Regions from separate parts of the Pseudarthrobacter sp. O4 genome, predicted to be linked through region 3. Evidence: predicted binding sites of a transcription regulator. Region 3 holds the regulator's gene; each other region holds the start of a gene.
The links. Region 3 encodes HrcA, which represses chaperone genes, less so after heat shock. Its sites were predicted from a motif close to TTNGCACTCGNNNNNNNCGAGTGCNAA; they were not measured.

Region 1 (10,925 bases), 1.9 Mb from region 3:
GCCGGGCAGGTGTGCCGTGGACCGGAACAGGTCGAGGACCGCCATCAACTCACCCTGGTTGTTGGTGCCGTGCGGCCACCCGCCGGCCCGCCAGCAGTCGTCATTCACATACCAGGCCCATCCGGCCGGACCGGGATTTCCTAAAGCCGAACCGTCGGCTGCTGCTGTAATCGTCACTGGTCCATCCTGCCAGACCTCCCGCACGCATCGACGCTCCCCCCATAACCGGTGAGGCGCGCCGACGTCTGTGGGAGCGTCGGGGTTGGGGCGGGCGGGTTAACGCCGACGGCGGCCCCACCCTGAGGTGAGACCGCCGTCGTCGAACTACATGTGTCGAACTATATGTGTCGAACTATATGTTCAGTGGCGTAGGAGCCGGGTGGTTAGAAACCGCCCATGCCGCCCATGCCCCCCATGTCGTCGCCGCCGCCCATGGCGGGGGAGTTCTTCTCCGGCTTGTCGGCCACAACGGCCTCGGTGGTGAGGAACAGGCCGGCGATGGAAGCCGCGTTCTGCAGGGCAGAGCGGGTGACCTTGACCGGGTCGTTGATGCCGGCAGCCAGCAGGTCGACGTACTGGCCGGTTGCAGCGTTCAGGCCGTGGCCTGCAGGCAGGCCGCGGACCTTGTCCAAAACAACGCCCGGCTCGAGGCCGGCGTTGAAGGCGATCTGCTTCAGCGGGGCGTCAATGGCTACGCGGACGATGTTCGCACCGGTTGCCTCGTCGCCTTCGAGCTGCAGGTTGGCGAATGCCTTGGCACCAGCCTGGATCAGGGCAACACCACCGCCGGCGACGATGCCCTCTTCGACAGCAGCCTTTGCGTTGCGGACTGCGTCCTCAATGCGGTGCTTACGTTCCTTGAGCTCGACCTCGGTTGCGGCACCGGCCTTGATGACCGCAACGCCGCCGGCCAGCTTGGCCAGGCGCTCCTGCAGCTTCTCGCGGTCGTAGTCCGAATCGGAGTTCTCGATCTCGGCGCGGATCTGGGAAACGCGGCCGGCAATCTGGTCGGCGTCACCTGCACCCTCAACGATGGTGGTCTCATCCTTCGTGACAACGACCTTGCGGGCGCGGCCCAGGAGTTCCAGGCCGGCAGTCTCAAGCTTGAGGCCGACTTCCTCGGAGATGACCTGGCCACCGGTGAGGATGGCGATGTCCGCGAGCTGCGCCTTGCGGCGGTCGCCGAAGCCCGGAGCCTTGACGGCAACGGACTTGAACGTGCCACGGATCTTGTTGACAATCAGGGTGGCCAGTGCCTCGCCCTCGATGTCTTCGGCAATGATCAGCAGCGGCTTGCTGGACTGCATGACCTTTTCAAGGACAGCAACCAGATCCTTGACGCTGGAGATCTTGGAGCTGACGATCAGGATGTACGGATCCTCAAGGACCGTTTCCTGGCGCTCGGCGTCGGTGACGAAGTACGCGGAGATGTAACCCTTGTCGAAGCGCATGCCTTCGGTGAGCTCCAGCTCGAGGCCGAAGGTGTTCGACTCCTCGACGGTGATGACGCCTTCCTTGCCGACCTTGTCCAGGGCTTCGGCAATCAGGGCGCCAATCTCGTCGTCACCGGCAGAGATGGACGCCGTGGCAGCGATCTCTTCCTTGGTTTCGATTTCCTTGGCCGAAGCCAGGAGTTCGCGGGTGACGGCTTCGACAGCCTTCTCGATGCCGCGCTTAAGGGACAGGGGATCAGCTCCGGCTGCGACGTTGCGCAGGCCTTCCTTGACCAGGGCCTGTGCCAGCACCGTAGCGGTGGTGGTTCCGTCGCCGGCGACGTCGTCCGTCTTCTTGGCAACTTCCTTGACCAGCTCGGCGCCGATCTTCTCGTACGGGTCGTCCAGCTCGATCTCCTTAGCGATGGAAACACCATCGTTGGTGATCGTGGGGGCGCCCCACTTCTTTTCGAGGACAACGTTGCGTCCACGCGGGCCGAGGGTGACCTTGACGGCGTCGGCGAGGATGTTCAGGCCCCGCTCAAGACCGCGGCGTGCCTCTTCATCAAATGCAATGATCTTGGCCATAACGGCAGTAGTCCTTTCGGGACAGTCGTTAAGAATGAACCTGGCTGCGGTGCCCGCGACGGACGATCCTTCCCCGGCGGCCTCTGTACGCCGCTGGGTCCGGGATCTCACCCAGCCTGGTATTTCTTTCGCTCCCGGTCCGACTGCCTCACTTCGCGACCGGTCGAACCGGGCGTCGTTTTAGCAGTCAATACGCGGGAGTGCTAAGTCAATAATTAGCACTCCCCCGGGGAGAGTGCAACCAGTGTGCCTCCCGCGCGGGCCCGCATCGGCGCTCTGCCCGGTTTGTGCTGCGGCACAATACGCTACGAGCGATCAGCTGCCGCCGCTGCGGGCCGTTTCGCTTCCGCTCATGGTGGCCTTGTTGTCCGCGCCATAGCCGAACACCATGTAGGCCGCCGACGTGACATCGCCGTGGGAATCGAAGTTGATCAGCCCGGATTCGCCGTCGTAGTCAGGGCGCTTGCCCGCGCGCAGGACGTCGACGCACTTCTGATAGGACGTGCACACCGCAGCCTCGCCGGAGGGCTGGGCCCTGCCGCCGGAAACGGCAATCAGGCGGGACGCAATGGAGGTGCCGGCGTCGTCCTCTGCCGCGGCCGCCGCGATCGCGGCGAGGTTGACGGCGTCGTACGTTTCCGCGGCAAAGGTCATGTCTTTCAGGCCCGGATCAACGGCCACCAGTTCGCCCTGGAAGTGTGCCGACGGAAACGCCCCCGGAAGGATACCGCGGGCCCCGTCGAGGGCGCGGGAGCCGAGACCGGAGCCGTACTGGCTGACGGCGCCGTCGCTGAGGATGAGCTTGCGTCCCGCGAGGCCGGCGTTGTTCAGCTCGGCGATGGCGCCCTGCGCTCCGTCACGGGAGACGAGGACGACGGCGTCGGGAGCCGCTGCCTTGGCGGCCGCGGCCGCCTGTTGCGCCTGGCCCGGTTTGAAGGAAGCGACGGCCACGGGCCCGAGGCCGGCCTGCTTGGTGGCAGCGCCAACGGCGGTGGAGACGTCTGTGCCGTAGCTGCCTTCCTCGTACACGATGGCGAGCGTTTTGGCGCCGCCATCCTTGGCGAGTTTGACCAGGACCGGGGCCTGCGCGACATCGGCAGCGGAGGTGCGGAAATAATAGCCGCCGCTATTGTAGGTGCTCAGACCGCGCGCCGCGTTGGCAGGGGAAATCAGGGCGATCTTCGCGTTGGACAGCACATCAATGGCGCCGGGGGCACGGCTGGAGTCGGTCGGCCCGATCACGACGTCGGCTTTGGCGGCCGCTAGCGCCTTGGCCTGGGCGGCCGCGTCGGCGCTGATGGTCTCCGGCAGCAGCTCGACCGGCTTGCCCTTATGACCGCCGGCGGCATTGATTTCCTTAACGGCAAGTTTCGCGGCCGTGAGCTGGGATGCGTTGAGAAAATCCTGCTTGCCCGTGTTGTCCAGGATGAGGCCAATCCTCAGCGTGCCGTCCCCGCTGGCTTCAGCGCGCTCCACCCGGGCGCCGCCCGCGGGCGCCAGGCAACCGGCCAGGGCCAGCACCGCAGCCGCCCCCACCGCCGCGCAGCGGACCAGCCGCAGGGCAGCCGTCCGGCGCCGAACGGGGTTCGGTCCGGCAGGAACCTGCCGGACGTGCGCTGCCGCGGGGGGTGTCACTAGGCCGGCCGGACGCTTTCGGCCTGTGGGCCCTTCTCGCCCTCGCCCACTTCCAGTTCCACGCGCTGTCCTTCGTCGAGGGCGCGGTAGCCCTCCCCCACGATGGCCGACCAGTGCACGAAGACGTCGTCTCCGGAATTGTCCACGGTGATGAAGCCGTAGCCCTTTTCGGCGTTGAACCACTTGACGGTTCCCAATGCCATGGTGTCCACACTTTCAGCTAGCTTGCGGGCGGCCCACCACGATGTGCGCCGCGGAATGCGAAACGAAGTCCGCCAATACTGTACCCGCGGCAGCGCGCCGGAGTGCAGGCTGCGGACCGCGTTGGCGGCTAATAGTTATTCAGGCGTAACCGAAACCGGCTACTGGAACCCGGGTCCCAGGACGACGACAAGCGGCATCTTGAACTCGGCCGAGTCGACAAGGGCCTGGATGCCGAGCAGCGAGGCCAAGGCTTCGGCGTTGGCCTTCTGCTCCGGCCCGTCGTAAAAAATCACGGAGCCCGTCTGCGGCGCGCCGGTCCAGTTGCCCAGCGGCCCCGGGACCCAGCCGTCGGCAGCGACCCGTGCGCTCACCCGGCCCGCCAGTCCCGGGGTGCCACTGGCGTTGTAGACCGTGACGGGCTGCGTCTTGTCCACGGCGGCTCCCTCTGCCGGCGTGGCGGTGGGCGATGCGGCCCCGGACGGTGTTGCGGAGCCGGAGGCTGTCTGGCTGGCTTGAGCCGGGCTGGTGGCGCTGGCCGCCGGTGAGGCGGTGGGACTGCCGGCAGGCTGTTCCGCAGTCACGGCTGATGAGTTTCCGGCGGGGTTGAAGCCGAGCTTCGGCAGGAACAGGAAGGCCACGAGGCCGATGACCAGGGCGGCGGCGCCGACCGCCAGGATGGGACCCAGGCTGCGGCGTCGGGATTCGGCGGCGGCACGGTGCACACCCTGCCGTGTGGGGGTCTCCGGGACCCGGTCAAATTCATCCCGCGCGTATTTGGTCATGGTAAAAACGACGTCCTTGCTGATTTCTTACGAGTTGCCAGGGGCTTTTCCGCGCAGATCGTCTGCGCATCCGGCCGTGCTTTACGCGTCTGAACCCAAGCGGCGAGCAGTGCGGGCACGTTGGCGTGACGTACGTAGTCTACGCAATCTCTTCACCAGCATGGGATCGTGGGCCAGCGCATCCTCGGTATCGATGAGCGCATTCAGGATCTGGTAATAGTGCGTCGCGGACAGATTGAAGAGCTCACGGATGGCCTGTTCTTTGGCCCCGGCGTACTTCCACCACTGCCGCTCCAAAGCCAGCATCTGCTGATCGCGGCTGCGTAGCGGCGACTCGCTGCGGAAATCCGCGGCAACTGATTCCGCCGTCGAAAGGTGCTCCGGTGCTGCTTCGGCCACGACACACTCCCTGGCTGGATCCGACAAAGGTCAGTCCCCATGCTACGGGCGAATAACAAGGTTGTCATTTGGCACCCTGCAAGAATGGAGCCGTGCCTGCTTCCGTTTCCCCCCACTCCGACCCCGGTGATTCCGATGCACTGTTCGAGCTGGAGCGGCCGGCCGGTGACACCGTGGGCTTCGCCGAGCTGGCACGCCTGCCGCTGAGCGAACTCGTCGCGCCCGACTGGGCTGAGGCGCTGACTCCCGTGGAACGGCAGCTGCGGCAGGTGCTGGGTTTCCTCGCGGCGGAGGCAGCCGAGGGGCACGAGGTGCTCCCGCCGCCGTCGAACGTGCTGCGGGCCTTCCGGCAGCCCCTGGCCGGCGTCCGGGTCCTGATTGTGGGCCAGGACCCCTACCCGACGCCGGGCCACGCCGTGGGCCTGTCCTTCGCGGTGGACGGCGGCACCCGTCCCATCCCGCGCAGCCTCGCCAATATCTACAAGGAGCTCGACGCCGACCTGGGCCTTCCACCCCGGATCCACGGGGATCTCGGCGGCTGGGCGGAGCAGGGTGTCCTGCTGCTGAACCGGGTGCTGAGCGTCCGGGCCGGGGCGGCAGGGTCGCACCGCAACAAGGGCTGGGAAGCGATCACGGCAGCTGCCATCAGCGCTGTCACGACCCGCCGGACCGCTGCCGGCGGCCCGGCCCCCCTCGTCGTCATCCTGTGGGGCAAGGACGCCGAATCCGCCCGCCCGCTGCTGGGGCCGGCGCCGGTGATCGCGAGCGCGCACCCCAGCCCGCTGTCGGCCTCACGGGGCTTCTTCGGCTCGCGGCCCTTCAGCCGGGCCAACGCCCTGCTCCAGGCCCAGGGCAACGGCACGGTGGACTGGGAACTGCCACCGCTTCCGTAACCGGGCTTCCCGGCCCGGCGTCACGGGCTCGCTTCATACACAGGCTCATTGGCTAGGCTTGGCCCCATGACTTCAGTTCCCGCCACCACCTCGGCCAGCCGGAAATCGCGACCGCAGATCAACCTCTCCGTGCTGCGCCGCGAGCAACTCTCCCCGCATATGGTCCGCGTCGTCGCGGGCGGCCCGGGCTTTGACGGCTATGTCAACAACGGCTTCGTGGACCGCTACATCAAGATTGCGTTCCCGCAGCCCGGGATCGAGTACCCGGAGCCGCTGGACCTCTGGGCCATCAGGGAAAGCATGCCGCGCGAAGAGTGGCCGCACACCCGGACCTACACGGTCCGCTGGGTGGACGTGCAGGCCCGAGAGCTCGCCATCGACTTCGTGATCCATGGCGATGAGGGCCTTGCCGGACCCTGGGCGGCTTCCGCACGGCCCGGCGACAGCCTCGTCTTCACCGGGCCAGGCGGCGGCTACAACCCGGACCCCGCGGCGGACTGGTACCTGTTTGCCGGCGACGAGTCCGCCCTGCCGGCGATCAGCGCCGCGATCGAATCCCTGCCGGAGCACGCCCGCGGCCTCGCCTTTCTGGAGGTGGACGGCGACGCCGAGATCCAGTCGCTGGCCGCACCCGCCGGCGTCGAACTTCGGTGGCTCCTGCGCGGCGGCGTGCCTGCAGGTGCCAGCGAGTTGCTGGTCAACGCCGTGCGGGACACAGAATGGCCCGAAGGCCGGGTCCAGGTCTTCGCGCACGGTGAGCGCGGGTACATGAAGAGCCTGCGGGACGTCTTCTACGGGCAGCGCGGACTGGAGCGCGGACAGGTTTCGCTCTCCGGCTACTGGGCGATGGGCCGCGTGGAGGACGACTTCCAGGCAGAGAAGAAGCTACCCGTAGGGATGATCTAACCGGCAAGATCTGACCGGGAAGATCTGACCGGCAGCGTCAGCCCGCCGCGGCGGCCCGGTGCTAGCGGCGCCGCGCCCGCCGTCGCTCGTTGCTGGCCAGGCTCCTCGTCAGCGGCCGGGCGAGGGTGTCTCCGAGCACGATGCCGGCCGCAACGCCCAGCACGATGGCGCCGGCGTTGAGCATCCCGCCGGCACCCATCAGGATCTCGGATTCCTCAATCGTCAATACATACATTGACCGGAATATAGTGAGTCCGGGCAGCAGGATCAGGGCAGCCGGAACGGCCACCACAAGCTGTGGTGCGCCCATCCGCAGGGCGACCACACGGGCAAGCAGGCCGATCACGACGGCGGCGAGAGCCGGGGCGAACCGCGGCCCGATCCCCAGGGCGTCTCCCCCGATGAGGACCAGATAGCCCACGACACCCACGGCCGCCGTAGGCAGCAGCAGCGTCCAGCTGGTCTGTTCGGTGATCCCGATCGCGACGACGGCAACGGCGATCATGATGCCCACGGCCCACCAGGGATACGCGGGCGGGAATGTTTCGGTGACGTCGATCGGCTCCATGCCGGTCATGTCCCCCACCACGAAGCCGACGGCGATTCCTGTGACGAGCGCGCCGAAGGTCAGCATCGTGGAGAGGAAGCGGCCCGCCGCGGTGACCGGGAAGCCGTTGATCGCGTCCTGCACCGAGGAGACGAGCCGTCCGGTTGGCAGCAGCAGCAGGATTCCGCCGACCACCACGATGGCGGGGGGGATCTGGATGCCTATCGGGGTGCCGAACCGCCACAGGAGCAGCGCGATGAAGGTGACCAGGAAGGAACACGACGCGGTGATGAAGAAGTCCGGGGTGCGCCAGCGCCCCAGCCGGCGGGCCAGCAGGCTGACCAGCAGGTTGGAGACGAAGGCGACGGCCGAGGCGCCGGGCCCGCCGCCGAGGACACCGACGAAGACAGCGGAGAAAACTCCGAACGCCGCCGTGACCATCCAGCGCGGGAAGGGCTTTGAACTGTGCGTGATTTCCTCGAGCCGGCGTACGGCCTCCTCGCGTCCCACCCCGCCGGCGACGATGTCCGTGACCAGCTGGTGCACCTTTGCCAGACCCGCGTAATTGTTGGTCCAGGACCGCACGACGCGGAGCAGGGTGATGGGGGTCTGGTCCTTGGGTGCATAGTTGATGGCCACCGACTGGTTGGTGATGTCCACCTCGATGTTCTTCAGTCCCAGGGCGGCGGTGATGGCGATAATGCTGGTTTCGACTTCGAGGGCTCCGGCGCCGTACCGGAACATGGACTCGGCCAGATGCAGCGCAAAGTCAATGGTCTTGCGGGCCGAGGTGTCAACACCGCCGACCTGGATCATCGGGTTGGCGTAGGGGCTGCCGGCAAGCCGGTCCACAATGCTCATGGGGGCTGTCGGCGGGTTCTCGCCCTGTACCAGCCTCCGCAACATGCGCTTCGCGGCTGCGTTCTGGCGCACCTGCATGGGCGACATCGGCTCGGTCGGGGGCAGTCCCTCCGTGTGCGGCCTGCGGCGGCCGTCGGGTTCCTTGGTCATTCCGGCCTCCTCTTTATCCTGTGCAGCCGGTTTAGTAGAACTGCTGGCCTGTGCGGCGGGTGTAGACCTGGCGGGCCAGGCGCTCCCCTGCGGCCATCCAGGCCTTGTACTTCAGCGGACTCAGCACCTGGTCGTAGCAGCCGACGAAGTCGGTGACGGTCTTGCTGAAGCTGGTCTTGAACAGGCCCAGGCCGTGGAACGGGTTGGATGTGTCCTTGAGCTGGTCGCTCGGAGGCGTGCCGCAGAAGTCGTACTCGGTGCAGCCCAGCTCCTTGAGCTGGTTCATGGCGGTCCACTGGACGAGGTGCGAATCGCCGTACTGGCTGCGTTTCTGCAGCGAGCCGCCATCCTTGTAGGTGCCTTTGCGGCCGTAGTTGATGACGAAGGCGCCCACGGACGGCACGCCGTTCTCCTGGACGAACAGCAGCCGGCCCTGGTCCCGGTTGATGAAGTTGGTCCAGAACTGGCGGTAATACTCGAATTCGCGGACCCGGACCTGCGACTTGGCCTCCACCGTGGTGGTCATCAGGGCATACATGGCCCGGAAGTTCTCTTCGGTGGGCTCCGCTGTGCGGACCTCCACGCCCTCGCGGATGGCCCGGCGGACGGCGTTGCGGCCGCGGGAGTGGAGGTTGCGCAACAGTTGGTTCTCCTCCGGGGAGATATCCAGCAATGCAGTCGAGTCATTGGGCTGCAGGTTGTGGGTCTTGACCAGCCCTGCCCCTTCGATGACACGCCTTGCTTCGTCGGTCAGCACGATGTCCGGCTCGATCTTGATGGCAAAAACGCCCAGCTTCGCCCGCTTCACGAACTCAGCGTTGGCTGCCGCGATGCCCGGGATGTCGTCGACGGAGGCCACGTCGGGGCCCTTGATCAGGTACCAGAGTTTGCCCAGGAGGGGGAAGGACTTCTCCAGGACGAGGTTGTAGCTCGTATAGTCGGCCGTCTCGTAAACGAGGTGAAGGGGTTTCCAGCCGAAGTGCTGTTTGACGTCTGCGAAGGCCTCCGACTGAAGGAGATTGCCGCCATTGGGGTTCGCGGTGACGTGCGCATCCCACGTGGCGATCTCTTCGGCGGAGGCAAAGCGGGCAGTGAATTCTCGCAAGTGTTCCTGGTTCAAAGCCAGCGACATCCAATCTTTGCGTTCGGTGCTTCGACGGCACGCCCGGGCGCGCAGACTCAAGTCTATCGGCTACGCCTTGGCGCACGCTGAAAAGGCCCTGCGGGGGTGGCTCATCTGCCCACAGGCTCGAACGTGCCGTTCCGGACCCGCGGAAGGAGTATTGGGCCCTGACGAACGGAGCTGGGCCCTAAACCTTTATGCGCTCCACAAAGGCCGCGATGCGGCTGCCGGTGTCTGCTTGGGAGATCATGGCTGTAATCGACTGGACCTCGTCGGCGAGGTGCCCGGCATAAGCCGAGAGTCTTGCCGCGGTCAGCAGCCGCTTCGTCGGGCCCAGCATCTGGGTGGCCCCACCGGCGAGTTGCGCTGCCAGCTCCACGGTCCTGCCATGCAGTTCGGATTCCTCAACCAGCTCTGTGACGAGCCCCCAGTCCAAGGCCTCCTTAGCAGCTGCCACGCGGCCGCCCAGGCCCATCTCCGCGGCGCGGCGCGGTCCGACCACCTGGGGGAGCAGGTAGGAGACTCCGCAATCGGGGGTCAATCCGACTCGTGAGTAGGCGCTCAGAAACGATGCGGCTGGTGTGGCGATCACGAAGTCCGCATTGAGCACCAGACCGAGCCCTGCCCCAGCGGCTGCACCCTGCACGGCGGCTACTGTCACGAGCCTGGACCGCGCCAGAGCCAGAAGTCCTTCATGCATTTTTCCAGCAAGAGTCCGCAGGAAGCCGGCGGGATCCTCGGAATTCGCCATGCCGGCCAAATCGCCGCCGCCGCAGAAGTATTTGCCCGCACCTTGAAGAATGAGGACATGGCACCCGGGGTCGGCCTCGGCCTGGGATACGGCTGCACAGAATTCCTCGGCCATAGCAATTGTCAGGGCATTGGCCTGTTCCGGGCGATTCAATGTCAGCCACACGGTTGCGCCGTCCCGCGTGACTTTGATGTGCTCGAAGTTCATTCGTTTCCTTCCATTGACCTGCCCGGCAGGGTCCCTAGATCCTGCCGGCTGTGAGCACGCGGCTGAGGAACTGCCGGGTCCGCTCTTCACTCGGGTTCTCGAAAATCTCTTCGGGGGTTCCACGTTCGAGGATTTTGCCTCGGTGAAGGAAGCAGACCTGTGAAGCAACCTCCCGTGCGAATCCCATCTCGTGCGTGGCAAGGAGCATGGTCAGGCCGCCGACCGCAAGTTCCCGAATAATTTCGAGTACGCCGCCAACGAGCTCGGGATCGAGCGCGGCCGTGATTTCGTCGAGCAGCAGCACCTCCGGATCCATGGCCATGGCCCTGACGATGGCGACGCGCTGTTGCTGCCCCCCGGACAGGGAGTCCGGGTAGGACCCGGCCTTGTCTTTGAGGCCGATCTTGTCCAGCAGCTCCATTGCACGCTCCGCGGCGACCGCTTTG
Region 2 (10,925 bases), 880 kb from region 3:
ATGATCATTACGGCCTACGCTCTCACCGGCACACTCCAGATCCTGGTGTGGAATCCGCTGGCTGCCGTGCCTGGCGCAACACTGGACGAAATCCATGCCGGTCTCAACGAAGCTAACGAGTCCCTGGCCGCACCCGTAGTGATTGCATGGGCAATCAGCGGAGTGGTTCTGGCGGGTCTCGTGCTAATCCGTGCGCTGACGCAATCTGGTTCCCGGGTGAAGGATGTTCTCGTTCTCGATCTCCTGCTTCTTGTGCTTGCAGCGCCGTCACATTGGTACGCCGCGTTCCCGGCAGGAATGGGCATTGCCGATGCGTTCGCAACGAGCGGGGGCGATCACACGCCGTGGGGCATGGTGCTCTACGGCATTAGCGCGGTTGCACTTTCGGCGCTTGTGGCGATGGCGACGATAAAGTCAGGCAAAGCCCCCCGAGGGTAGATGGCCGTATCTATGCCCGCGAAACGGTCGGCTCGCTACAGTTGCCCAGGACCACAATCGGGAACCCAGCTCTGGCGCCAACGTATTGCTCCTGCCGCAGAAGTGCAGATCGGGGCTCAGCGGGAAAATGACGCTCAGAAGGCTCAGGCTGCGCCGGTCTACCGGGGCCCGGGGGCGGACCGGTGGAGTGCCCCGGCGCGGGTGCGGAGGTCACCTGCAGCTATGCGCTGGTCTTCACGGGCCTGCGGAACGGAACCTGCACAGGCCACCGCGGCCGAATGGTTCGGTCGGCTTGTCGGGGAACGGTCGACGATCAGCCCAGTGCCATTTCGCAGCGATATGTTTTACCGCGTTGGTTGTTCCACATCCAAGGGTCACACGTGGTCGGTACCGTGGTACAGTCCGTTCACGGCCTTCCGCCCTCCGGGATCCGGGATCCGGGATTCTGGATTCTGGAAGACGCGGGCCGGTTCCGGGCTCAGCCGGAACGGGAACAAAGGAGTAGCCCATGTCGATGGACCCGTCGTCCTTGCCAGCATCCTCCGAAAGCCAAGCTCCCGCAGACCCGGCACCCGGCGGCCTTTGCCGCAATGACACTTCGGGGATACGCCGCCAGGCCTCGGCCATTATCGACACAGTGCTCTCAGACCCCGCGCCGGAGCAAGGCCGTGTCAGGGATCAGCTTCGCGAACACTTTGCCGCCCATCCCGGGCACCCGGAAACGGCGCTGACCGAACACCTGATTTCCCTCAGGTCCCTGACCTGGCTCCCCGCCGGCACCTCGAAGGTGCGGCCCCCGGCCGCCTGGTCCGCCATTCAGCCGCAGACCGGAACCCCTGCTCCGTCAGCGGCGGAGCGCGCCTCGCGGATCGAGGCGGTCCTGAAAGGCGGGATGCTGCTGACCGCTTTTCAGCCGATCTACGAATTCTCCACCGGCTCCGTTGTCGGCGTCGAAGCGTTCACACGGTTCGTCTCCGACGGGAGCGACAACGCGGACTACTGGTTCGCGGAAGCCGCCGAGGCGCGGCTGGGAAGCGAGCTGGAATTCACGGCCTTGGAGTCTGCCCTCGCCGCCGCGCAGCACCTGCCGACCCACCTGTACGTGGCGCTGAAACTGTCCCCGGCCACCTGCTTGGACCCCCTGCTGCCGGGCTTGCTTGAGGAATCCATGCTGGCCCCTGACCGCATGGTCCTCCAGCTCACCGACGCCCTGACCGCGGAGCAGCCCGCCGCCCTGGGCGCCGCGCTGGCACCCCTGCGGCAACGCGGAGTCCGGCTCGCAATCGACCATGCCGGCTCGTACTTCGACTCGATCCGCCATATCAGGCATCTCCAACCCGACATCATCAAACTGGACCGCAACCTCATCGCCGGAATCGATACGGACACCCTCCGCCATGCCTTCGGCGAGGCCATGGTCGGCTTCGCCGAGCAGCTCGGAGCTGCGCTCATCGCCGAAGGGATCGAAACCAATGACGAACTGGCAGCTGTCGCCGGTCTCGGCGTGACAGCCGTGCAAGGCTACTTCCTCGGCCGGCCCACCACCCGCCCCCAGGACTGGGCCCACTGGAACCTCCCGGCTCCTTCAAAGACGGGATCGGACATTTCTCCCCCAATAGCTTCGATTTGGTTTTGACCACGGTCATACAGCGACGAACCGCCCTCGGACGACCTGGCAGGCCTTGTCCCGGGTTTTGGCTCGTAGGCGCCCTGGAAAGGGCTGACGCCCTCCAGGGTGGCCCGCGGCAGTCCTCGGCGCCGTCTCAATAGTGACGGTTGCCGGGTTTTTCGCCTTGGCATCGGCCATGGCCTCACTGCGATCGATTTCCAGCCGGCTGTAGTCGCCTCGGTACGGCATGGACGGCGGCCCGGCGCGTCTCCACGGTCCGCAGGCCTGGGTACGATGAGCCGATGACACACAGCTATGTCCCCTTCGGCTGCAATTTCCGGCCCAAAGTGTTACCAAAGTGTTTATTGCAAGCACTCAAGGGTTCAAAAACCCTTGCAACCGGTGGAGCTAAGGAGATTCGAACTCCTGACCTCTTCGATGCGAACGAAGCGCTCTACCAACTGAGCTATAGCCCCGAAGCAACGCCGGTCCAGGAGGAACGGCGTTGCCGGTGTCCCTAGGCTACAAAGTATCTGCGTTCTTTGCCAGCCAGCGCGCGAATGTCTCGCTGCCGTGTCGCTCCTCGGGGACCAGGTTCAGGCCCTCCCGCAGGTATTTTCCCATCGGACCGGGCAGCGGCAGCCGCACCAGGTGTCCCCGGGATCCACTCGCCTGCTGCCATTCCCGCGCCAGTTCTGCCATCGCCGCGATCTCCGGGCCCCCGATGGTCCGGACGCGGTGCCGCACGCCCGCCAGCGGCACCAGCGCGGCGTCGAGCAGGGCCGTGGCTACTTCGGAGGGCGAGATCGGCTGGAACCGGGCGCCCTGCACCACCGGGATCATCCGGACCCCTGAGCCCGCCGCAAACACCCTCGCCAGCAGCGAATGGAACTGCGTCGCCCGCAGCGCGACCGTCTCCAGACCGGACCGCTCGTAAACCTGCTCCTTGACCGCCTTCGAACGGTAGTACCCCAAACCGCTCTTGTCACAATTGATGATGGACAGCACCACAGCCTTGGGTACCCCGGCGTCCTGGGCAGCGGCCAGAAGCCGCGCCCCGCCGTCGGCGAAGTTCTTCAGCGCCTTGCCCGACCGGCCCTCAAGACAGTCAATGACGACGTCGGCTCCGGCGAGTGCCGCTGCCAGGCCCTCCCCCGTGGTGACGTCGCCGCGGAAATACGTCGCTCCGTCGGGCCGGGCGGACGCGCCGGACGACGGCGGATTGCGGCTGAGGACGGCCACCGCAAGTCCGCGGGCAACAGCCTGGCGCACTACCTGGCGGCCCACCTGGCCGGTTCCGCCGGCCACACAGATTCGAGTCATGCCCCGAGGCTACCGCCAGGTACGCTCCCTGGGGCAGTCCCCGGCCACGAGAAAGCCCCGGGCGGCCGTGACGGGCTGCCCCGGGGCTCGGAAGAAGAAGGATTCAGGCGCGGCGGCGCTGGAGGACGTCGTCCAGGTTGCTCAAGGCGCGTTGGCCCTTCCCGACGGGCTTCGAGTCGGTGTCGGCGCTGAGAGCCGCGGACGATGCTGCCTGCTCGAGGCCCTGCTTGAGCGACGGTTTGCCGACAGCTTTGGGGGCTTCCGGCAGGTCGAGCGGCTCGGGAGCTGCACGCTCCGCTTTGGCCGCTTCCACGTAGGTGGGCTTGGGAACTTCTACCGGCTCCCAGCTGACGGGTGCAGATGCCGGCAACGCGGGACCCTGGCCTGCGCGGACCGATTCGTCACCGGACGCTGCCGCCTCGGCCAGGGCGGCCTGCCGGAGTTCCAGGGCGGTCAGCGGTTTCGGGGCCGGCTCGGCCGACGCAGCGACGGCCTGGGCATCGAAGAGAGGACTCTCCGCCCGCTCCGCTGACTCGCGGTAAACTGCCCGCTGCTGGGCGGACGGCGCCGGGGCCGTTCTCGCAGGCTCGCTCATGGCGGACCGGAAGGCCGCTTTCACTTTACGTCGGCGGTCACGCACGGCGAGCCGCCGGAGCAATACGACGGCGCCGATGGCGCCCAGCAGAGTCACGGCGGGCAGCCAGGCGGAACCCAGGCCGAAGAGTCGCAGCGCTGCCGAGATGACACCTGTGAGCAGGGAGAGCAACCCTGCCAGCGCGAGGGCCAGGCGCCCGTAGCGGATCCTGAAGACCGGTCCCGGCGCCGCCGGCTGCCGGGCGCCGTGGAACTCCGTGGGGCCCGTGGCAGGGCCGGTGCGCTGTGTACTGGTCATGGGTTTCTCCTGCTGGGGCGTCATCATCATGACCTTCCCGGCTTGGGGGTCTGCTGCTGCTATGTCGACGACATCCGCCAGGAGCTCGCCCGCAGGCTGCAACTGGTGGCGTCCGTTCCGGAGCACGTAGGGGGCCACCCACACGATCCAGAGCGCAACAGCAATGACAAGGATCACAGAGCTGCTAAGAGGGAAGTCCACAATCAAAACGGTATGAGCAACACGGCTGGCGGGCCCGCATTGTCCCCGGTGTGTCGCGAGGCAACCGGCAAATGACTTGATTTATGACGTTCCGGCTGGTCAGCACGGGGGCCGTCCGTTCACGACGGGCGGCTCTTGAGCCATCTGGCAACAAGGCCCTCGGGCACTTCCTCGGAGGTCAGCGCGAAGGTGCGGTGATCAGCCCATTCGCCGTTGATGTGCAGGAAACGCGGCCTGTAGCCCTCGTCCCGGAACCCGAGTTTCTCGACTACTCGCAGGCTGGGCGCGTTCTCGGGCCTGATGTTGATTTCCATCCGGTGCAGCCCGAGGGTGCGGAAGCAGTAGTCCGTGGCCAGCGCCACTGCGGTGGGGGCAATGCCCTGGCCGGCCCGCTCCTGGTCCACCCAGTAGCCTAGGGTGGCCATCATCGCCGACCCCCAGACTATGGAGGACACCGTCAGCTGGCCCACCATCAGCGGCTCCCGGAAACCGGGCGTCCAGGCCGTGATGACGAACGGCAGTGCGGAGGCCTGGGCGGCCTGGGCCTTGAGGGAGCGCACCATCTGCCGGTAGTCTGGCAGACCGCCGCCCGGAATCGGATTCGACGCCTCCCAGGGGGCGAGCCACTCGCTGTTGCGGGAGCGGACTTCCGTCCACTCCTTGCGGTCCCGGTACCGGATCGGGCGCAGCACGATGTCGCCGCACTCCAGCGTCACCGGCCAGTTGAAGCTGCCCCCCACGGGAGTTACTTGGTCAGGCTGGAAGTGAGGCTGGAGGCGAACTCGGGCAGCCATTCACGCAGGCCGGGGCCCAGGTCCTCGCTGTCACAGGCGAGCTGAACGCAGGCCTTGAGGTAGCTCAGCTTGTCGCCGGTGTCGTAGCGGCGGCCGCGGAAGACGACGCCGTACACGCCATAGCCTTCGCCGTCACCGGCAGCGAGCTCCTGAAGTGCGTCGGTAAGCTGGATTTCCCCGCCACGGCCGGGCGCAGTGCGTTCCAGGACCTCAAACACCGCCGGGTGGAGGACGTAGCGGCCGATCACGGCGAGGTTGGACGGAGCGTCCTGAACGTCGGGCTTCTCCACGAGGTGGTTGATCCGGACGTACTCTTCACCCTGGATCGCATGGACGTCGGCACAGCCGTAGGCGCTGATCTGGGAGGGGTCCACCTCGATCAGCGCCACCACCGATCCGCCGGTCTTGGCCTGGACCTCGATCATGGTGCTGAGCAGCTCGTCTCGGGCGTCGATCAGGTCATCGCCCAGCAGGACAGCAAACGGTTCGTAGCCCACGTGCTGCTTCGCACGCAGGACGGCGTGGCCCAGGCCCAGCGGATCGCCCTGGCGCACGTAGTGGATGTCGCCGAGGTTGCTGGCGGCCTGGATGGACTCCAGCTTCGCGGTGTCCCCCTTGGCTTCGAGGGTGGCTTCCAGCGTGGGGACGCGGTCGAAGTGGTCTTCGAGCGCACGCTTGTTTCGGCCCGTGATCATCAGGATGTCGCTCAAACCGACGTTGACGGCTTCCTCGACGACGTACTGGATGGCCGGCTTGTCAACCACGGGAAGCATTTCCTTCGGCATGGCCTTGGTGGCCGGAAGGAACCTGGTGCCGAGGCCCGCAGCGGGGATGACGGCCTTGCGGACGGAAGCGATTGGTGTAGTCACTCGACTAATCTAACGGAGGTACTAAACATTCGGTAATTAGCTACAGCCGCAATGAGCCCGGACGACGCGCCGCGGCTCGGCACGGGACTGCAACAGGTGGAGGGCCGGGCATTGAAGGCATCAAAGGAAGAGATCCGCGCCAGCCACCGGACGCGGCGCGCCGGGCTTTCACCGACAGTGCTCGACGCCGCAGGCGCAGCCATTGCCAGGCACGGCCTGACGTGGGCAAACAAACTCGCCGGCGGCGGGACGGGAACTTTCGCGGCCTACCTGGGGGTGGGCAGCGAACCGCCAACCCTGCCGCTGCTGTCGGCCATGCACGACGCCGGACACGATATATTGCTGCCGGTCTGCGAGCCGGGCCTCGAACTGAGCTGGGTGTACTGGACTCCGGCGTCCGGTTTTGTCCGCAGCCGCTACGCACCGATCCCGGAACCCGTCGGGGAACGCCACGGGCCGGAGATCATGCAATCCGCCCTTGGCATCGTCCTGCCGGCCACCGCCGTGGACTTCTCCGGCAACCGCATCGGCCAGGGCGGCGGCTACTACGACAAGTTCCTCGCGCGGCTGGCGTCGATCCGGCCCGGCCACAAACAGCCGGACGACGGCGGAGGGCCTCCCCTTGCGCTGCCCACCGCTGCGGTCGTCTACGACGCCGAGGTGCTGCCCGCCGGGAGCATTCCGGCGGAGTCGTTCGACCGAAAGGTGTCCGCCGCGCTGACCCCGGGCGGGCTGATCCGCCTGCTCTGAAGCCACATTCCCGGGATGATAGAATTGGCACTCAGGCCCTGCGACTGCTAAGGGAAGGAACCCGTCGATAGACATATCGGCTGTGTTCCGGACCTCGGCGGCACGGGACCTGCTCGTTTGTCCCTGAGGAGGATTTCCAGTGCCCACGTATGCATACGCCTGCAAGGACTGCAGCCACGCCTTCGAGATCGTGCAGTCGTTCACCGACAACTCCCTGACGTCCTGTCCCGAGTGCCAGGGGAGCCTGCGCAAGAAGTTCAACAGCGTCGGCGTCGTCTTCAAGGGCTCCGGCTTCTACCGGAACGACTCCCGCGACACCAAGGGCAGCTCCGTGCCCCCGGCAGCGGCCCCTGTGACCCCGGCGGCAGCTCCTGCCCCCGCTGCCGCGGGCTAGGCAACCGCCGCCCGCTCCGGACGCCGCTTGTCCACATAGGACTGCACGCCCCGGACCTGCGTTACGCCTACGGCTAGCGTGGCAGTATGGTCACCGCCGGAACCTTCGTTTCCCCGTCCAGGATTCTGCTCCCTGCGCCATTCCTTAGTGCAGTCTTCCGTGCTCGCTCCGTGCTCGCGGGCGGCCGTTCCCCCCGCCCGCGCGTCTATCGGCCGCACTCCGGAAGCCCGCCGGGATCCAGGCCCCGGGGCGGACCGCTGAGGCGCCGCCGACTGACCGGCTGGCTGAACCGCAACCGGCGGCTTGCAGTGGCGCTCCTGCTCTGCGTCGCCGCCGGCATCGCCGTCCAACAACTCACGCCGCCGCCGGCCGACACCGTCGTCGCCCTCGCCGCTGCCCGGGATCTGCCGGCCGGCAAAGCCCTCGAGGCTGACGATCTGCGGGTTCTCAACATCCCTCACAACCTGCTGCCCAGCGGCAGTTTCAGCAACACCGCGGCGCTCCAAGGGAAGCAGTTGGCCGTAGCGCTGCGGCAGGGCCAGCTGATTTCCGATGCACAGCTCCTGGGTCCTGGCCTGCTCGCCGGCAGCCCGCCGGGCTCGGCTGCCGTGCCGCTCCGGATGGCGGACCCGGCCTCCATCCAACTGGTCTCCCCAGGACAACTGATCAACGTGGTGATGTCCACCGGCAACGGCTTTGACCAGCCGGCAACATCCGAGGTCCTGGCGGCCGCCGTGCCCGTACTGTGGACCTCCGCACAGGGCGGCAAGGCAGGCCCGTGGCTCGCGGCCGGAGAGACGGATGGCCTCATGGTCGTCGCGGCAGATGCCGATCAGGCGCGGCGGCTGGCCGGCGCCTCGACCCAAGGAAAGCTGTTCTTCGTCCTCGTAGCCGCTGCCCCCGGCTAGGCAACTTCAGGCTAGAGGCGGCGCAGCCGGCCCACCTGTTGCTAGCCCCAGTGCGGGGGCTTCTGTTCCTGCAGCCAGGAGTCGTGATCGTAGCCGTCGGGCTGGTCGCCCCAGCGGCGAGGGTCGTCCTCAGCCGCCTTGTTCGGCAAGACACCGTCCGGTAAGACACTGTCGGCAGTCGCGGAGTCGGGCACACCGTTCTGCAAACCGCCGACGGGCAAACCGCTGTCGGGCAAGAAACTGTTGGCGGTCGCGGCGGAATCGCCCGCGGCGCGCGGCGCGCCAGTCCCGGCTGCGTCCGGCTCAGCGGCAGAGTTGCCGCGGTGCTCGGCCGGGGAACTGCCGCCCTTGCCGGTGTCCGGGATGCTGTTGTTCTGGATTTCGCCGTCTGCACTCATGCCGTCGGCCTCCTTACTGCCCATTGTTGCTGCTGCTTGCTGTTGCGCGTTGTCCGACCAGCCGGACGTGGCCCGCTCGGACGTGGCCCGCTCGGATGTGGCCCGCTCTTCGGCGGCCTGTGCGTCGTTGACGGCCAGGTTCTCCACGTCATCGTCGAAGAAGCCTGGCGAGGTCCTGTTTCGGCTGGACACCGCCGGCTTCTCCAGCCCAAGGTATCCGCCGATCCGGTCGGCACAGGCGGAAGGGTCGGTGAAAACCTCTATGGTCCACAGCGGCATGTAGCGCCAGCCGAGCCGCTCCAGCTGCTGCGGCCGGAGCCTGCTGCGTTCGCGCACGGTCATCCGCCGGTACTGCTCGGTTCCGTCGGATTCGATGGCCACGGGGCGTGGGATCTCGGCGTCGTCCTGGCCGATGGTGTTCAGCGGGTCCGCTGCGGCCACCATGTTCAGGACTCCGTCGTACTGGTGCCAGACCCGTGCGCCGCGGGCCCGGAGCCGGTCGCCCAGGTCGGCCACCAACGGGTCGGCGCCAAGGGCCTGCTCGCTGGCGGCGGCCCGCGATGCGGGGCTGCCCAGATCGGAGTTGCCTGCAATCTCACGGTCCAGCAGCTCGTAGAAGTCCACCGCTCCGTGGCTGAGCCGCGTCACGTCCAGATCTTCGGGACGAAAGCAGCTGAGCACGTGCAGGGAGCGGCGGGCGCGTGTCATGGCGAGGGCAAACTTGGCCCGGCCGCCCTCCGCCGAGAGCGGGCCGAGGTTGTGCAGGGCACGCCCGTGCGGGGTCCGCCCATAGCCCGGGGAGAAGATCACGTGGTCGCGGACCAGGCCCTGGGCGCGGTCCAGGTCCACCACCCGGAAGGATTCGTCCCCTGCGGTGAAGAAGCTTGCCAGCAGCGGATAGTTGGGTAGCTGCAGCCGGATGGACTCACCGATTCGGGCGGCGTGGCGGAGGCTGCCGGTGACAACTGCCAAGGAGGTCCGGGGCCGGAGGCGGGCGTGCTCGAAGACGAGCTCGACGGCGCGGTTCACTTCGGCGACAACAGATTCGACGCCGTCCTGGTCCGCACTGGGCAGCCCGGTACCGTCCGGCAGGTATTCCAGGGTCAGGGCACGGTCCAGCCCGGTCGCGGACTGGCCCTCCGGAAGCCGGCGGAGCCCGCCGTCGTAGAAGCCCTTGCTCAACTGCCGGACGAGGTCTTCATCGACCGCGCGGTACACAGTCCGCAGCTTCCAGACCGGCAGCACAGCGGCGAGGGCCCGGTAGGCGCTTTCAACGCCCTGGTGGGAGCTTTCACCGGCGGCGAGCCGCTCCACGCTGACGGTAAACGTCCTGGGGCTGGCGATCCGGTCGTCACCAAAGGCAATGACCTGCTGGGCCCGGGCGATGGCAGGGAGGACGGCCTGCAGTGAGGTCGTCTCGGCGTCGAGGATGACCACGGCGTCGAACTTCTGCTCGATCGGCAGCAGGCCGGACATCAGGTACGGGCTGACCGACCACACCGGCACCAGCATGGGCAGCAGTTCCGGGGCCTGTCCGGTCAGGGCGGCGAGGGTTACGCGGCCGTCCTTGAGCAGGCTGCGCAAGAGGTCCGCCTGCCGCGGGTTCTCCGCGATGGCCGCCCGCCAACGTTCGGCAAGCTTCCAGCGCAGGCGGGCAGCGCCGCTGGCGATGTGGGCGTTGTCTGCGAGGCGGTACTCCGCCTCGAGCTGGCGCAGCGCGTCGCCGTCGGACATGGCGAGGTAGTCGTCGCCGCTGATCATGGCCTCCAGCGCGGACTGCCACCACGCCAGCTCGAGTTCCGCCGCCACCGATTCCGCCGGCACCTCGCGTTCGGCCAGGTCGGCAAGCAGTTCGCCCAGGCCGTGTTCGCGCATGTTTTCCACCAGCAGCGTGCGCTCCGGCAGCGTTTCCAGGGTGCCCGTGTCGGCGACCAGCCGTTCCAGGCGTGCCACGAGCTCGTCATAGGGCGTGGACAGCAGCTCGCCGCCGGCGTCTGTGTGCTTGACGGCCAGGCCCAGTTCGAACAGCTCCGCCCCGAGCTCACGGTAGAGCGCCGTGATCTCGGCGAGGCCCGAGGGGACCGCGGGGTGGCGCTGCGTCGTGGCGTAGCCGGACCAGGCGGCCCGCTGATCCTGGACGAGGACGAGCGAACTGTGGAGATCGGCGATGTGGACGCCCGGGCGGACGTATTCCTTGGCGACGCGGCGCAGCCGGGAGCGCTGCATGGACGGCATCTCGATGTTCCGTTCACGCCGCCAGGAGGAGGAGGCGGTCGCGGAAATGAGGTCGTGGACCGGCCGGTCGAAAATGTCCGGGGTGAACTTGTCGAGGCTTTCGCGCACAGCGAC
Region 3 (9,720 bases):
GCACGGCGGGGGTGATAACCGTGCCCCGGGCGACGAGGCCGCGCACCTCGTTGAGCAGACGCATGATCCGGGGCACATCAGCGGACGACCCGCTGATCGAGAGCTCGTTGCCACGGACGTGGAAGTCCACGGCCGGGAACTGGCTCTCGATGAAACGCAGGGCTTCGTCATGACTGCCGAGGGACTGAACCATCTGGTCGGAGTTGTCGAACAGGACCACCTCCGTCCGCAACCCTGGGAGGGAGTGTGGAAATTCGCCTGCGGAGCGCCCTGCGGCGCTGATCCGGGCTTTGCCGTTCGCTGCTTCAGTCATGGTGTTGGCCCGCGGGCCTCTGGTCCCCTCCAGTTCGGAATTGATCTGTCCCGCTGATCCGGCCCGACGGCGGTGCTCGCCTTCTGGTTCCGTCTCTCCGGGTCCTTCCATCTTACGCCAGCGCGCGCCGCCATCGCGGGCCGCCGTCGGGCCGCCCTCGGGCCGCCATGGCGCCGCAGTCAGGCCGCAGTCAGGCCGCCGTCGGGCCGCGATCGGGCCGCGATTTCCGACATTAGGTATCAACTTTGTATCGGCCTCATATCGTTCCCGTTGCAGTTCCGGCGCCCGGGCCCAAACCCCGGTCCTGCGCGCGGACCATATGCCATGCTGGGAATCGGCCGCCCCGGGAGCAGTGCTTCCGGCGGCATGGCGGACATGGCGAGGACGGGCCCCGGAGGCCACGAAACAGGAAAGGAAAGCAGCTATCAGGCAGCGCGGAACCAGCCAGAGGTCGACAACCGGGCGCATTCGCCCCGGCATGTTGCTGCTGGTGCTGCCCGCGGCGCTTGTCCTTTCCGGCTGCGTAGCCACTCCCCAACCCGGTATCACCAACTCGAATACCCCCTCGCAGCTGCTGTCCAGTCCGGCCTCCCCCGGCGCCCCAGCCACCAGCGCCCCGCTGGAGACAAGCCAGGCTTCCAACAAGGCTCCGGTCTACTGGATCGGCCGCAGCAATGACAACATGTTCCTTTACCGTGAGTTCCGTGACGTTCCGGACCAGGACAACCCCGTGACCCGTGCGCTCCGGGTGATGATGTCCGAGAAGCCGCTCGATCCGGACTTCTTCACCCCCTGGCAGAACCCGAAGAAACTGGCCACCTCCATTTCCGGGAAGAACGTCATCACCGTGGACCTCTCGGACGACGCCTTCAACAGCAACGTGGATGCGGCGATGGCCGAACGCGCCATCCAGCAGCTTGTCTACACCGCGACGGCAGCCGGTGCCAGCGCGGGCCTGATCGATTCCGGGCAGCAGATCCAGGTCGTGGTGCTCGTGGACGGCCACACCGACTATGTCGCCTTCAACCATGTCCGCCTCGGTTCCCCTACGTCCCGCAGCTCCGGCATGGTTGCCCCGGTGTGGATCATCAATCCCCAGGAGGGCACCTCGATGGAGGACGGCGCGGTCAAGGTCAGCGGCCGGAGCACCGTTCCGGGCGGGAAGCTCCGCTGGGAGATCCTGCGGATCGACGGCAGCGTCAAGACGACTTACCTGAACGGGAACACCCCAGCCTCCGCGGACGCCGGCCAGTCCGGACTGTTCAGCCTTTCGGTGAACCTGGGCCCCGGGAACTACGAGGTCAGGGTCTCCCAGCTGCAGGACGGCAACCCGTCCCAGGACCTGAATGTGGACACGCGCGGCTTCACAGTCAAATAAGAACGGTCAAATAAGAAGCAAATAGGAACACAGTCAAATAGGAAACAGCCAAGGAAGTCAGGCAGCCCGCCTGGCAGCCTGCCGCTACCAGCGGCCCAGGATGTCGCTCGCCAGCACGGTCGCGGCGGGGCCGGCGGTGGAGGATCGCAGCACGTGGTGGCCGAGCAGGGCGGTGACGGCGCCGGCGCCGCACAGCCTCGTCACTTCACGGGGGCTGATGCCGCCTTCCGGGCCTACGATCAGCAGCACTTCACGGGCGGCGTCCGGCGCGTCTGGAGCCGGCTGGCTGTCCAGCGTGCCCTGCGTGCCCAGCGTCGCCTGCCAGGACTCCAGCACCTGCCGCAGGGGACGCACGGCGTCCTCGTGCAGGATGATGGCGAGACCTGCTGCGGCGACAGCCGCCTGAAGTCCGGCGCTGTCGACGGCGGAGCGGACCTCCGGAATCCAGGCGCGGCGTGCCTGCTTGGCGGCTGCCGTCACGACGGACTGCCACTTTGCATGCGCCTTCGCCGCCCGCTCCGCCTTCCAGCGCACGATCGAGCGTTCCGCCTGCCAGGGGATGACAGCGTCGATCCCCAGCTCCGTGGCGGTTTCGGCCGCCAGCTCGTCCCGGTCGCCCTTGGCGAGGGCCTGCACCAGGACCAGCCGGATGTCCGGCCGCGCTTCCGCGGTCAGTTCGGCGCACTCCACGGTCAGTTCGCCGGGCGCGACGGCTGTCACTGTTCCCGTGAGCCGCTTCCCGGCGCCGTCGGCGATGTCCACCGGCTCGCCGAGGCTGAGGCGCTTCACCGTGACCGCGTGGCGGGCCTCGGCGCCGTCAAGGACGAAGGTGGAACCGGGGACCTGCTGGTCCAGTGTTCCCGGGGCGGTGAAGAAGACCGGATTGCTCACCGCTACAGGTTACCGAGCCGGTCCCGGAGCTTGGCGAAGACCCCGCCGCTCGCCGCGAGCTTCCCTTCGGTGAACTGTTCCCCGCGCAGCTTCGCGAGCTGACGGAGCAGGTCCTCCTGGGCGGCGTCGAGCTTGCCCGGGGTCTCCACCTGCAGGTGGACCTTGAGGTCCCCGCGGCCGTAGCCGCGCAGATGGGTGACGCCGAGTCCGCGCAGGGTGATGACCTCGCCCGACTGGGTGCCGGCCTTGACGTCGATCTCCTGCTGCCCGTCAAAGGTATCGAGGGTGAGCTCGGTGCCGAGCGCGGCGGCGGTCATCGGGATATTCAGGCTTGCGTGCAGGTCGTCGCCGTCGCGCACGTAGGTGGCGTCGTTGTTGACCCGGATCTCCACGTAGAGATCGCCCGCGGGGCCGCCGGCGGGACCCGCCTCGCCCTGGCCGGAGAGCTGGATGCGGGTGCCGGTGGCGACTCCGGCCGGGACCTTGACGGTCAGGGTCCGGCGGCTGCGGATCCGGCCCTGGCCGGCGCATTCGTTGCAGGGATCCTTGATCACTGTGCCGAAGCCTTCGCAGCTGCCGCAGGGAGCCGTGGTCATGACCTGGCCCAGGATGGACCGGACGGCGCGCTGGACCTGGCCGCTGCCGCCGCAGATGTCACAGCGCTCCGGGCGGGTGCCTGGCCGGCAGCAGGAGCCTTCACAGGTGGGGCAGGTGACGGCCGTGTCGACCTCGAGCTTCTTGTTCACGCCGAACACGGCGTCGCGGAGCTCGATCCGGACGCTGATCAGGGCGTCCTGGCCGCGGCGGACCCGGGACGCGGGACCGGCCTGGCCGCCGGCGCCGAAGAAGGTGTCGAAGATGTCCTGGAACGCGAAGCCCTGGCCGGCGTAGCTGCCGCCGCCGAAGCCGTTGTCGGTGCCGTTCTCATTGCCGGTGGTGTCGTAGACCCGGCGTTTCTGCGGGTCGGAGAGCACCTCGTAGGCGTGCGTGACGGCCTTGAAACGGTCTGACGCGTCATCGCCCGGGTTGACGTCCGGGTGCAGGGTCCGCGCAAGCTTGCGGTAGGCCTTCTTGATCTCTTCTCCCGTTGCTTCGCGGGAGACTCCAAGAACGTCGTAGTGGCTGCTCAAAGTTCGTATCTCTTCCTGGTTGTACTGCCTGTTAGGGGCATGAAGTCTGGTCAACAGCGGCGCGGCGGCCTGCCGCCCGGGCGGTCAGGGCCCGAGGATTCTGGAAAGGTAGCGGGCCACCGCACGGACGGCGGCCATGGTGGTCGGATAGTCCATCCGGGTGGGACCGAGCACACCGACCTTGGCCGTGGCGTCCGGGCCGTAGCCGGTAGCCACCACCGACGCCTCCGCGAGCCCGTCGTACGGGTTCTCCCGGCCGATGCTGACAGTCACTCCGCGCGGGTCCGCCGCCATGTCGCTGAGCAGGCGCAGCATGACCACCTGCTCTTCGAGTGCTTCCAGCACGGGACCGATGCTCAGCGGGAAGTCCACGTTGGACCGGGCGAGGTTGGCTGTCCCGGCCATGACCATGCGCTCTTCGCGGCTGCTTGCGGCGAGGGCTTCGAGCCCCCTGGCCAGTGCCTGCGCGGCGCTGCGCCGCGCAGGCGGGCAGCTGACGACCACGGCCTGCAGCGACTGCGGCAGCAGGTTCAGCGGCGTCCCGGAGAGGCTGCCCAGGAACCGCGACCGCAGTTCCGCGACGGCCTCCTCCGGAAGGTCCTGGACGACGTCGATCACCCGCTGCTCCACCTTGCCGGTGTCCGCGATCAGGACCGCCAGCACCTTCCGGGGCGCCAGCAGGACAAATTCGATATGCCGCACCTTGGCCCGGCTCAGATGCGGATACTGCACGACGGCGACCTGGTTGGTGAGCTGCGACAGGAGCCGCACCGTCCGGTCCAGGACGTCGTCGAGGTCATCGGACCCCTCCAGCAGTGCCTGAATGGCCCGGCGTTCCGCCGGGGAGAGCGGCTTGACGGCGGAGATCTGGTCCACGAACAGGCGGTAGCCCTTGTCCGTGGGAATCCTTCCGGAGCTCGTGTGCGGCGCCGTGATGAGGCCTTCATCTTCCAGTGCGGCCATGTCATTGCGGATGGTGGCGCTGGACACGCCCAGATGGTGCCGTTCCACGAGGGCTTTGGAGCCGACGGGTTCACGCGAATGGACGTAGTCCTCCACGATGGCGCGCAGCACTTCGAGTTTGCGTGGTTCGCTCACGCCCCACCTCCAATCGACTGTCCCGCATCCGGTGCCGCCCCTCCGGCCGCGCCGGGCAGGCGGTCCGCACTGGGCGTGGCTAGCACTCGACATGCCTAAGTGCTAACCAGTCTAATATGAGTCGCCGCGTTGTTAGCATTGGATTCGCTCCAGGCGTCGTTCCCGGGGCTGGTGTTTTCGGGCACAGCCCGCCGTATCATTCCGAGCGCAAAGCAGTGTGAACAGATGTCATACCAGAACTGGGGCCCGCAGGACCTGTCCGCCCCCGCCAAGCCCCAGCTGCCCGAAGTCCCCGTGGAACGCGGAATGGTGCTCGAGGACGTACAGTCCGGCTGGGTGGGGGCCGTCACCCGAGTGGAGAAGTCCGGCGGGATGCATGTGGTGGCCCTGGAGGACCGCCGCGGCAAGTCGAGGTCCTTCCGGCTCGGCTTCGGCTTCCTCCTGGCGGGCCAGCCGATCCGGCTGATGCCGCCGGCCCCGCGGCCCGCCCTTGCACCGGCGGGAGCCAGCCGCACCGCGTCCGGCTCGATCCGGGTCGAGGGCCAGCGCGCGCAGGTGGCCAAGGCCAGCCGGATCTGGGTGGAAGGCAAGCACGACGCCGAGCTGGTGGAGAAGGTCTGGGGTGACGATCTCCGGGTGGAGGGCATCGTCGTCGAGCCGCTGCACGGCATCGATGACCTCTCGGCCGCCGTCGCCGCGTTCCGGCCCGGCCCAGGACGCCGCCTCGGCGTCCTGGTGGACCACCTGGTGCCGGAGTCCAAGGAGTCCAGGATCGCCGACGCCGTGATGGCCTCCCCCGGCGCGGCTGGGAACGTGCTGATTGTCGGGCATCCGTACGTGGACGTGTGGCAGGCCATCCGTCCCTCGGTCCTGGGCATCGAGACGTGGCCGGTCATCCCCCGGGGCGTGGACTGGAAGACCGGCATCCTGATGGCCTTCGGCTGGCCGCACAGCACCAAGGAGGATATCGGCCTGGGCTGGCAGAAGCTCCTCGGCGCCGTCCGCAACTACGCCGATCTGGAAGCTTCACTGCTGGGCCGCGTGGAAGAGGTCATCGATTTCCTCACGGTTCCCTGAGGGCCCGATCCTCGATTCGGCGTCCGAGCAAGTATTCTTGGATCGGCGGCTGCGCACCCTGCGCGGCTCCGGCACTACTGGTAACAACTTCCAGCAACAACGCATCACAGCAATCCGAAGGACTAAACCGTGGCAGAAGACGCACGCGAACACACGGGCAATCAGGCCGGCCATGGCCAGCCCCCGTATCATGGCGTTCCCGCCAATGCGCTGCCCCTGACGGCCAGCGAGGACCGGCAGTGGGCCACGCTGGCGCATTTTGGCGGCATCCTCGGCTGCGTTCCTTCGTTGCTGATCTACCTGATCTTCAAGGACCGCGGCCCGTTCACGGCGCAGGAGTCCAAGGAAGCCCTCAACTTCACGCTGCCCCCGACGATCGCCGCTGTGGTCGCGAACCTGTTGGTCTTTGTGCCGGTGGTGGGAAACCTGTTCGCCGTGCTCGCCACCGTGATCTGGATTGCCGTCACGTGCTTCTCTGTCGCCGCAGGCATCCATGTCAACCGTGGCCAGCCGCACCGCTATGAGTTCAACCTGCGCTGGATCAAGTAGGGGCATCCCAGCCGGCTGGGCGTCAGGCTGTCAGGCCCGGCTGGGCCTCAGCTAGTCTGCTCAGTCCGGCAGGATCCGGCGGACCACGGCGTCGGCGAGCAGCCGTCCTTTGAGCGTCAACACCAGCCGGCCCTTGAAGGCCGCCACCGGATCAACCAGGCCGTCGGCAATCAGCCCCGCCACGGCGTGCCGCCCGGTGTCCCCCAGGCCGCCCAGGCTCGGGATGTCCAGCCCGGTACTCAGCCGGGCTTCCAGCATGATGCGCTCCACGTTCCGGGTCTCGGAGTCGAGGGTTTCCCGCCCGGCAGCAGGCGAGAGCCCTGAACCCAGCCGGTTCGCGTAGGCCGCGGGGTGCTTCACGTTCCACCAGCGGACGCCACCCACATGCGAGTGCGCCCCGGGACCGATCCCCCACCAGTCGTCCCCCCGCCAGTAGGCGAGGTTGTGGCGGCACGCCTGCTCCGGCGTGCGCGCCCAGTTGCTGACCTCGTACCAACCCAGGCCGGCAGCGGAGATGAGCTCGTCCGCGAGCTCGTACTTGGCGGCGTGGTCGTCGTCGTCGATTCCGGGCACCTCGCCACGGCGGATCTGGGCGGCGAGCTTGGTGCCTTCCTCGACGATCAGCGCATAGGCGCTGATGTGGTCGGGTCCGTAGGACAGCGCAGTCTCCAGCGAGTAGCGCCAGTCGTCGAGCGATTCCCCCGGGGTGCCGTAGATCAGGTCAAGGCTCACGGCGAGCCCCGCCTCCCGGGCCCACTGGACCACCTGCGGGACACGGCTGGGCGTGTGGGTGCGGTCCAGAACCTTCAGGACATGCGGGACGGCCGACTGCATGCCGAAGGAAACCCGGGTGAACCCGGCGTCGGCCAGGAGCTGCAGGGATTCGGGCGTGACGGAGTCCGGGTTCGCTTCGGTGGTGACCTCCGCCCCGGGCTGCAGTCCCCACGCCGCGACGGCGGCGGTCAGGATCCGGCCCAGATCCACGGCGGGGAGCAGCGTCGGTGTTCCGCCGCCAAAAAAGACGGTCCCGAGGGTCCTTGCCGGCAGGCCACTGTTCTGGAGCGCCGCGGCGGCGAATTCGACCTCCGAGATGGCCGTGCTGGCGTAGGCGTCCTGCGAGGCCCCGCCGCCGAGCTCGGTGGCGGTGTAGGTGTTGAAGTCGCAGTAACCGCAGCGGACGGCGCAGAACGGGATGTGCACGTAGAGCCCGAAGGCCCGGCCGGCGGCGCCCTCCAGTGCCTGGGCAGGGAGGAGGCCGTCCGGCGGAGCCGGGTCGCCCAGGGGAAGAACGCTAGGCACGGGCCGGGCCCGCCTGCGTGGGGACAGTCATATCCGGCACCGCTACTTCTTGGCCTTGTCCTTGGACTCGTCCGTGGTCAGGGCGGCGATGAACGCTTCCTGCGGCACTTCCACACGGCCCACCATCTTCATGCGCTTCTTGCCTTCTTTCTGCTTTTCCAGCAGCTTGCGCTTTCGGGTGATGTCACCGCCGTAGCACTTGGCAAGGACGTCCTTGCGGATGGCGCGGATGCTTTCGCGGGCAATGATCCGCGAGCCGATAGCGGCCTGGATGGGCACCTCGAACTGCTGGCGCGGAATGAGTTCGCGCAGCTTGCCCGTCATCATCACACCGTAGGCGTAGGCCTTGTCACGGTGCGTGATGGCGGAGAAGGCATCCACCTGCTCGCCCTGGAGCATGATGTCCACCTTGACCAGATCGGCCACCTGCTCGCCGTCGGCCTTCCAGTCCAGCGACCCGTAGCCACGGGTCCTGGACTTGAGGATGTCGAAGAAATCGAAGACGATTTCGGCCAGCGGCAGGCGGTACCGGATTTCCACCCGGTCCTCGGAGAGATAGTCCATGCCGCCCATCACGCCGCGCCTGCTCTGGCACAGCTCCATGATGGCGCCGACAAACTCGTTCGGCGCAAGGATGGTGGCGGAAACCATCGGCTCGCGGACTTCAGCGATCTTGCCGCTCGGATACTCGCTGGGGTTCGTGACGTGGATGATCTTCTTGTCCTCCAGCGTCACCTCGTATTCCACGTTGGGGGCGGTGGAGATCAGGTCCAGGTTATATTCGCGTTCCAGGCGCTCACGGGTGATTTCCAGGTGCAGCAGGCCGAGGAATCCCACCCGGAAGCCGAATCCCAGCGCGGCAGACGTCTCAGGCTCATACACGAGCGCGGCATCGTTGAGCATCAGCTTCTCCAGCGCATCGCGGAGCGCAGGATAGTCCGTTCCGTCCAACGGATACAGGCCGGAGAAGACCATGGGCTTGGCATCCGCATAGCCGGCAAGGGATTCCGTGGCCGGCTTGGCCAGGTTGGTGACGGTGTCGCCGACCTTGGACAGGCGGACGTCCTTTACACCGGTGATGAGGTAGCCGACTTCGCCGACGCCGAGGCCCTTGGAAGGGGTGGGCTCCGGAGAGCTGACACCGATCTCGAGGAGTTCGTGGGTGGCGCGGGTGGACATCATCTGGATGCGTTCGCGGGGGTGCAGCATGCCGTCGACCACACGCACGTAAGTGACCACGCCGCGGTAGGTGTCATAGACCGAGTCGAAGATCATGGCACGTGCGGGGGCGTTGGGGTCGCCCACCGGGGCGGGCAGGTCGCGGACGATCTTGTCCAGCAGGACCTCGACTCCCGCGCCGGTCTTGCCGGAGACGCGCAGCACGTCCTCCGGATCGCCGCCGATCAGGCTGGCCAGTTCCGCCGCGTACTTCTCCGGCTGGGCGGCAGGGAGGTCGATCTTGTTCAGCACAGGGATGATCGTGAGGTTGTTTTCCATCGCCAGGTAGAGATTGGCGAGGGTCTGGGCCTCGATGCCCTGGGCCGCATCCACGAGCAGCACCGCGCCTTCGCAGGCCGCGAGCGAGCGGGAGACCTCATAGGTGAAGTCCACGTGTCCGGGGGTGTCGATCATGTTCAGTGCGTAACTGGTGCCGTCGAGTTCCCAGGGCATGCGGACAGCCTGGGACTTGATGGTGATGCCGCGTTCGCGCTCAATGTCCATGCGGTCCAGGTACTGGGCCTTCATGTCGCGGGACTGTACGACGCCGGTGTACTGGAGCATCCGGTCGGCCAGTGTGGATTTGCCGTGGTCAATGTGCGCAATGATGCAGAAGTTCCGGATGATGGCCGGATCTGTTGCGGCGGGCACCGGGGCGGTGCGGGCCATGGGAGACACGCAGGGTCCTTACTGTTGGCATTACGGTTGGCTTTACTGCTGGCCGTTCGCGGACCCGTGCGGATGGTGGTGCCATCCCGCGAGGTGCC

Region 1: the regulator HrcA is predicted to act here: its motif matches at 2,202-2,228, upstream of groL (chaperonin GroEL).
Region 2: the regulator HrcA is predicted to act here: its motif matches at 6,901-6,927, upstream of ACQCSU_RS06380 (FmdB family zinc ribbon protein).

The regions. Positions count from the first base shown of each region.
Region 1 is NZ_CP189591.1:3,329,047-3,339,971, reverse strand. Features, by position in the region: gene ACQCSU_RS15595 (RNase H family protein) at 1-177, opposite strand, end outside; gene groL (chaperonin GroEL) at 384-2,021, opposite strand; gene ACQCSU_RS15585 (ABC transporter substrate-binding protein) at 2,337-3,581, opposite strand; gene ACQCSU_RS15580 (cold-shock protein) at 3,656-3,859, opposite strand; gene ACQCSU_RS15575 (LytR C-terminal domain-containing protein) at 4,019-4,642, opposite strand; gene ACQCSU_RS15570 (DUF3263 domain-containing protein) at 4,724-5,041, opposite strand; gene ACQCSU_RS15565 (uracil-DNA glycosylase) at 5,134-5,934, shown strand; gene ACQCSU_RS15560 (siderophore-interacting protein) at 6,001-6,840, shown strand; gene ACQCSU_RS15555 (threonine/serine ThrE exporter family protein) at 6,902-8,398, opposite strand; gene ACQCSU_RS15550 (lipid II:glycine glycyltransferase FemX) at 8,430-9,503, opposite strand; gene ACQCSU_RS15545 (enoyl-CoA hydratase/isomerase family protein) at 9,709-10,479, opposite strand; gene ACQCSU_RS15540 (amino acid ABC transporter ATP-binding protein) at 10,514-10,925, opposite strand, start outside.
Region 2 is NZ_CP189591.1:1,403,403-1,414,327, forward strand. Features, by position in the region: gene ACQCSU_RS06340 (hypothetical protein) at 1-438, shown strand; gene ACQCSU_RS06345 (EAL domain-containing protein) at 947-2,074, shown strand; tRNA gene ACQCSU_RS06350 (tRNA-Ala) at 2,451-2,523, opposite strand; gene ACQCSU_RS06355 (SDR family oxidoreductase) at 2,570-3,370, opposite strand; gene ACQCSU_RS06360 (hypothetical protein) at 3,474-4,439, opposite strand; gene ACQCSU_RS06365 (GNAT family N-acetyltransferase) at 4,583-5,203, opposite strand; gene galU (UTP--glucose-1-phosphate uridylyltransferase GalU) at 5,209-6,126, opposite strand; gene ACQCSU_RS06375 (5-formyltetrahydrofolate cyclo-ligase) at 6,178-6,876, shown strand; gene ACQCSU_RS06380 (FmdB family zinc ribbon protein) at 7,016-7,270, shown strand; gene ACQCSU_RS06385 (RcpC/CpaB family pilus assembly protein) at 7,588-8,178, shown strand; gene ACQCSU_RS06390 (AAA family ATPase) at 8,220-10,925, opposite strand, start outside.
Region 3 is NZ_CP189591.1:520,130-529,849, forward strand. Features, by position in the region: gene ACQCSU_RS02365 (PhoH family protein) at 1-313, opposite strand, end outside; gene ACQCSU_RS02370 (GerMN domain-containing protein) at 792-1,691, shown strand; gene ACQCSU_RS02375 (16S rRNA (uracil(1498)-N(3))-methyltransferase) at 1,776-2,582, opposite strand; gene dnaJ (molecular chaperone DnaJ) at 2,585-3,712, opposite strand; gene hrcA (heat-inducible transcriptional repressor HrcA) at 3,797-4,810, opposite strand; gene ACQCSU_RS02390 (DUF3097 domain-containing protein) at 5,036-5,887, shown strand; gene ACQCSU_RS02395 (DUF4870 domain-containing protein) at 6,017-6,436, shown strand; gene hemW (radical SAM family heme chaperone HemW) at 6,497-7,735, opposite strand; gene lepA (translation elongation factor 4) at 7,778-9,631, opposite strand.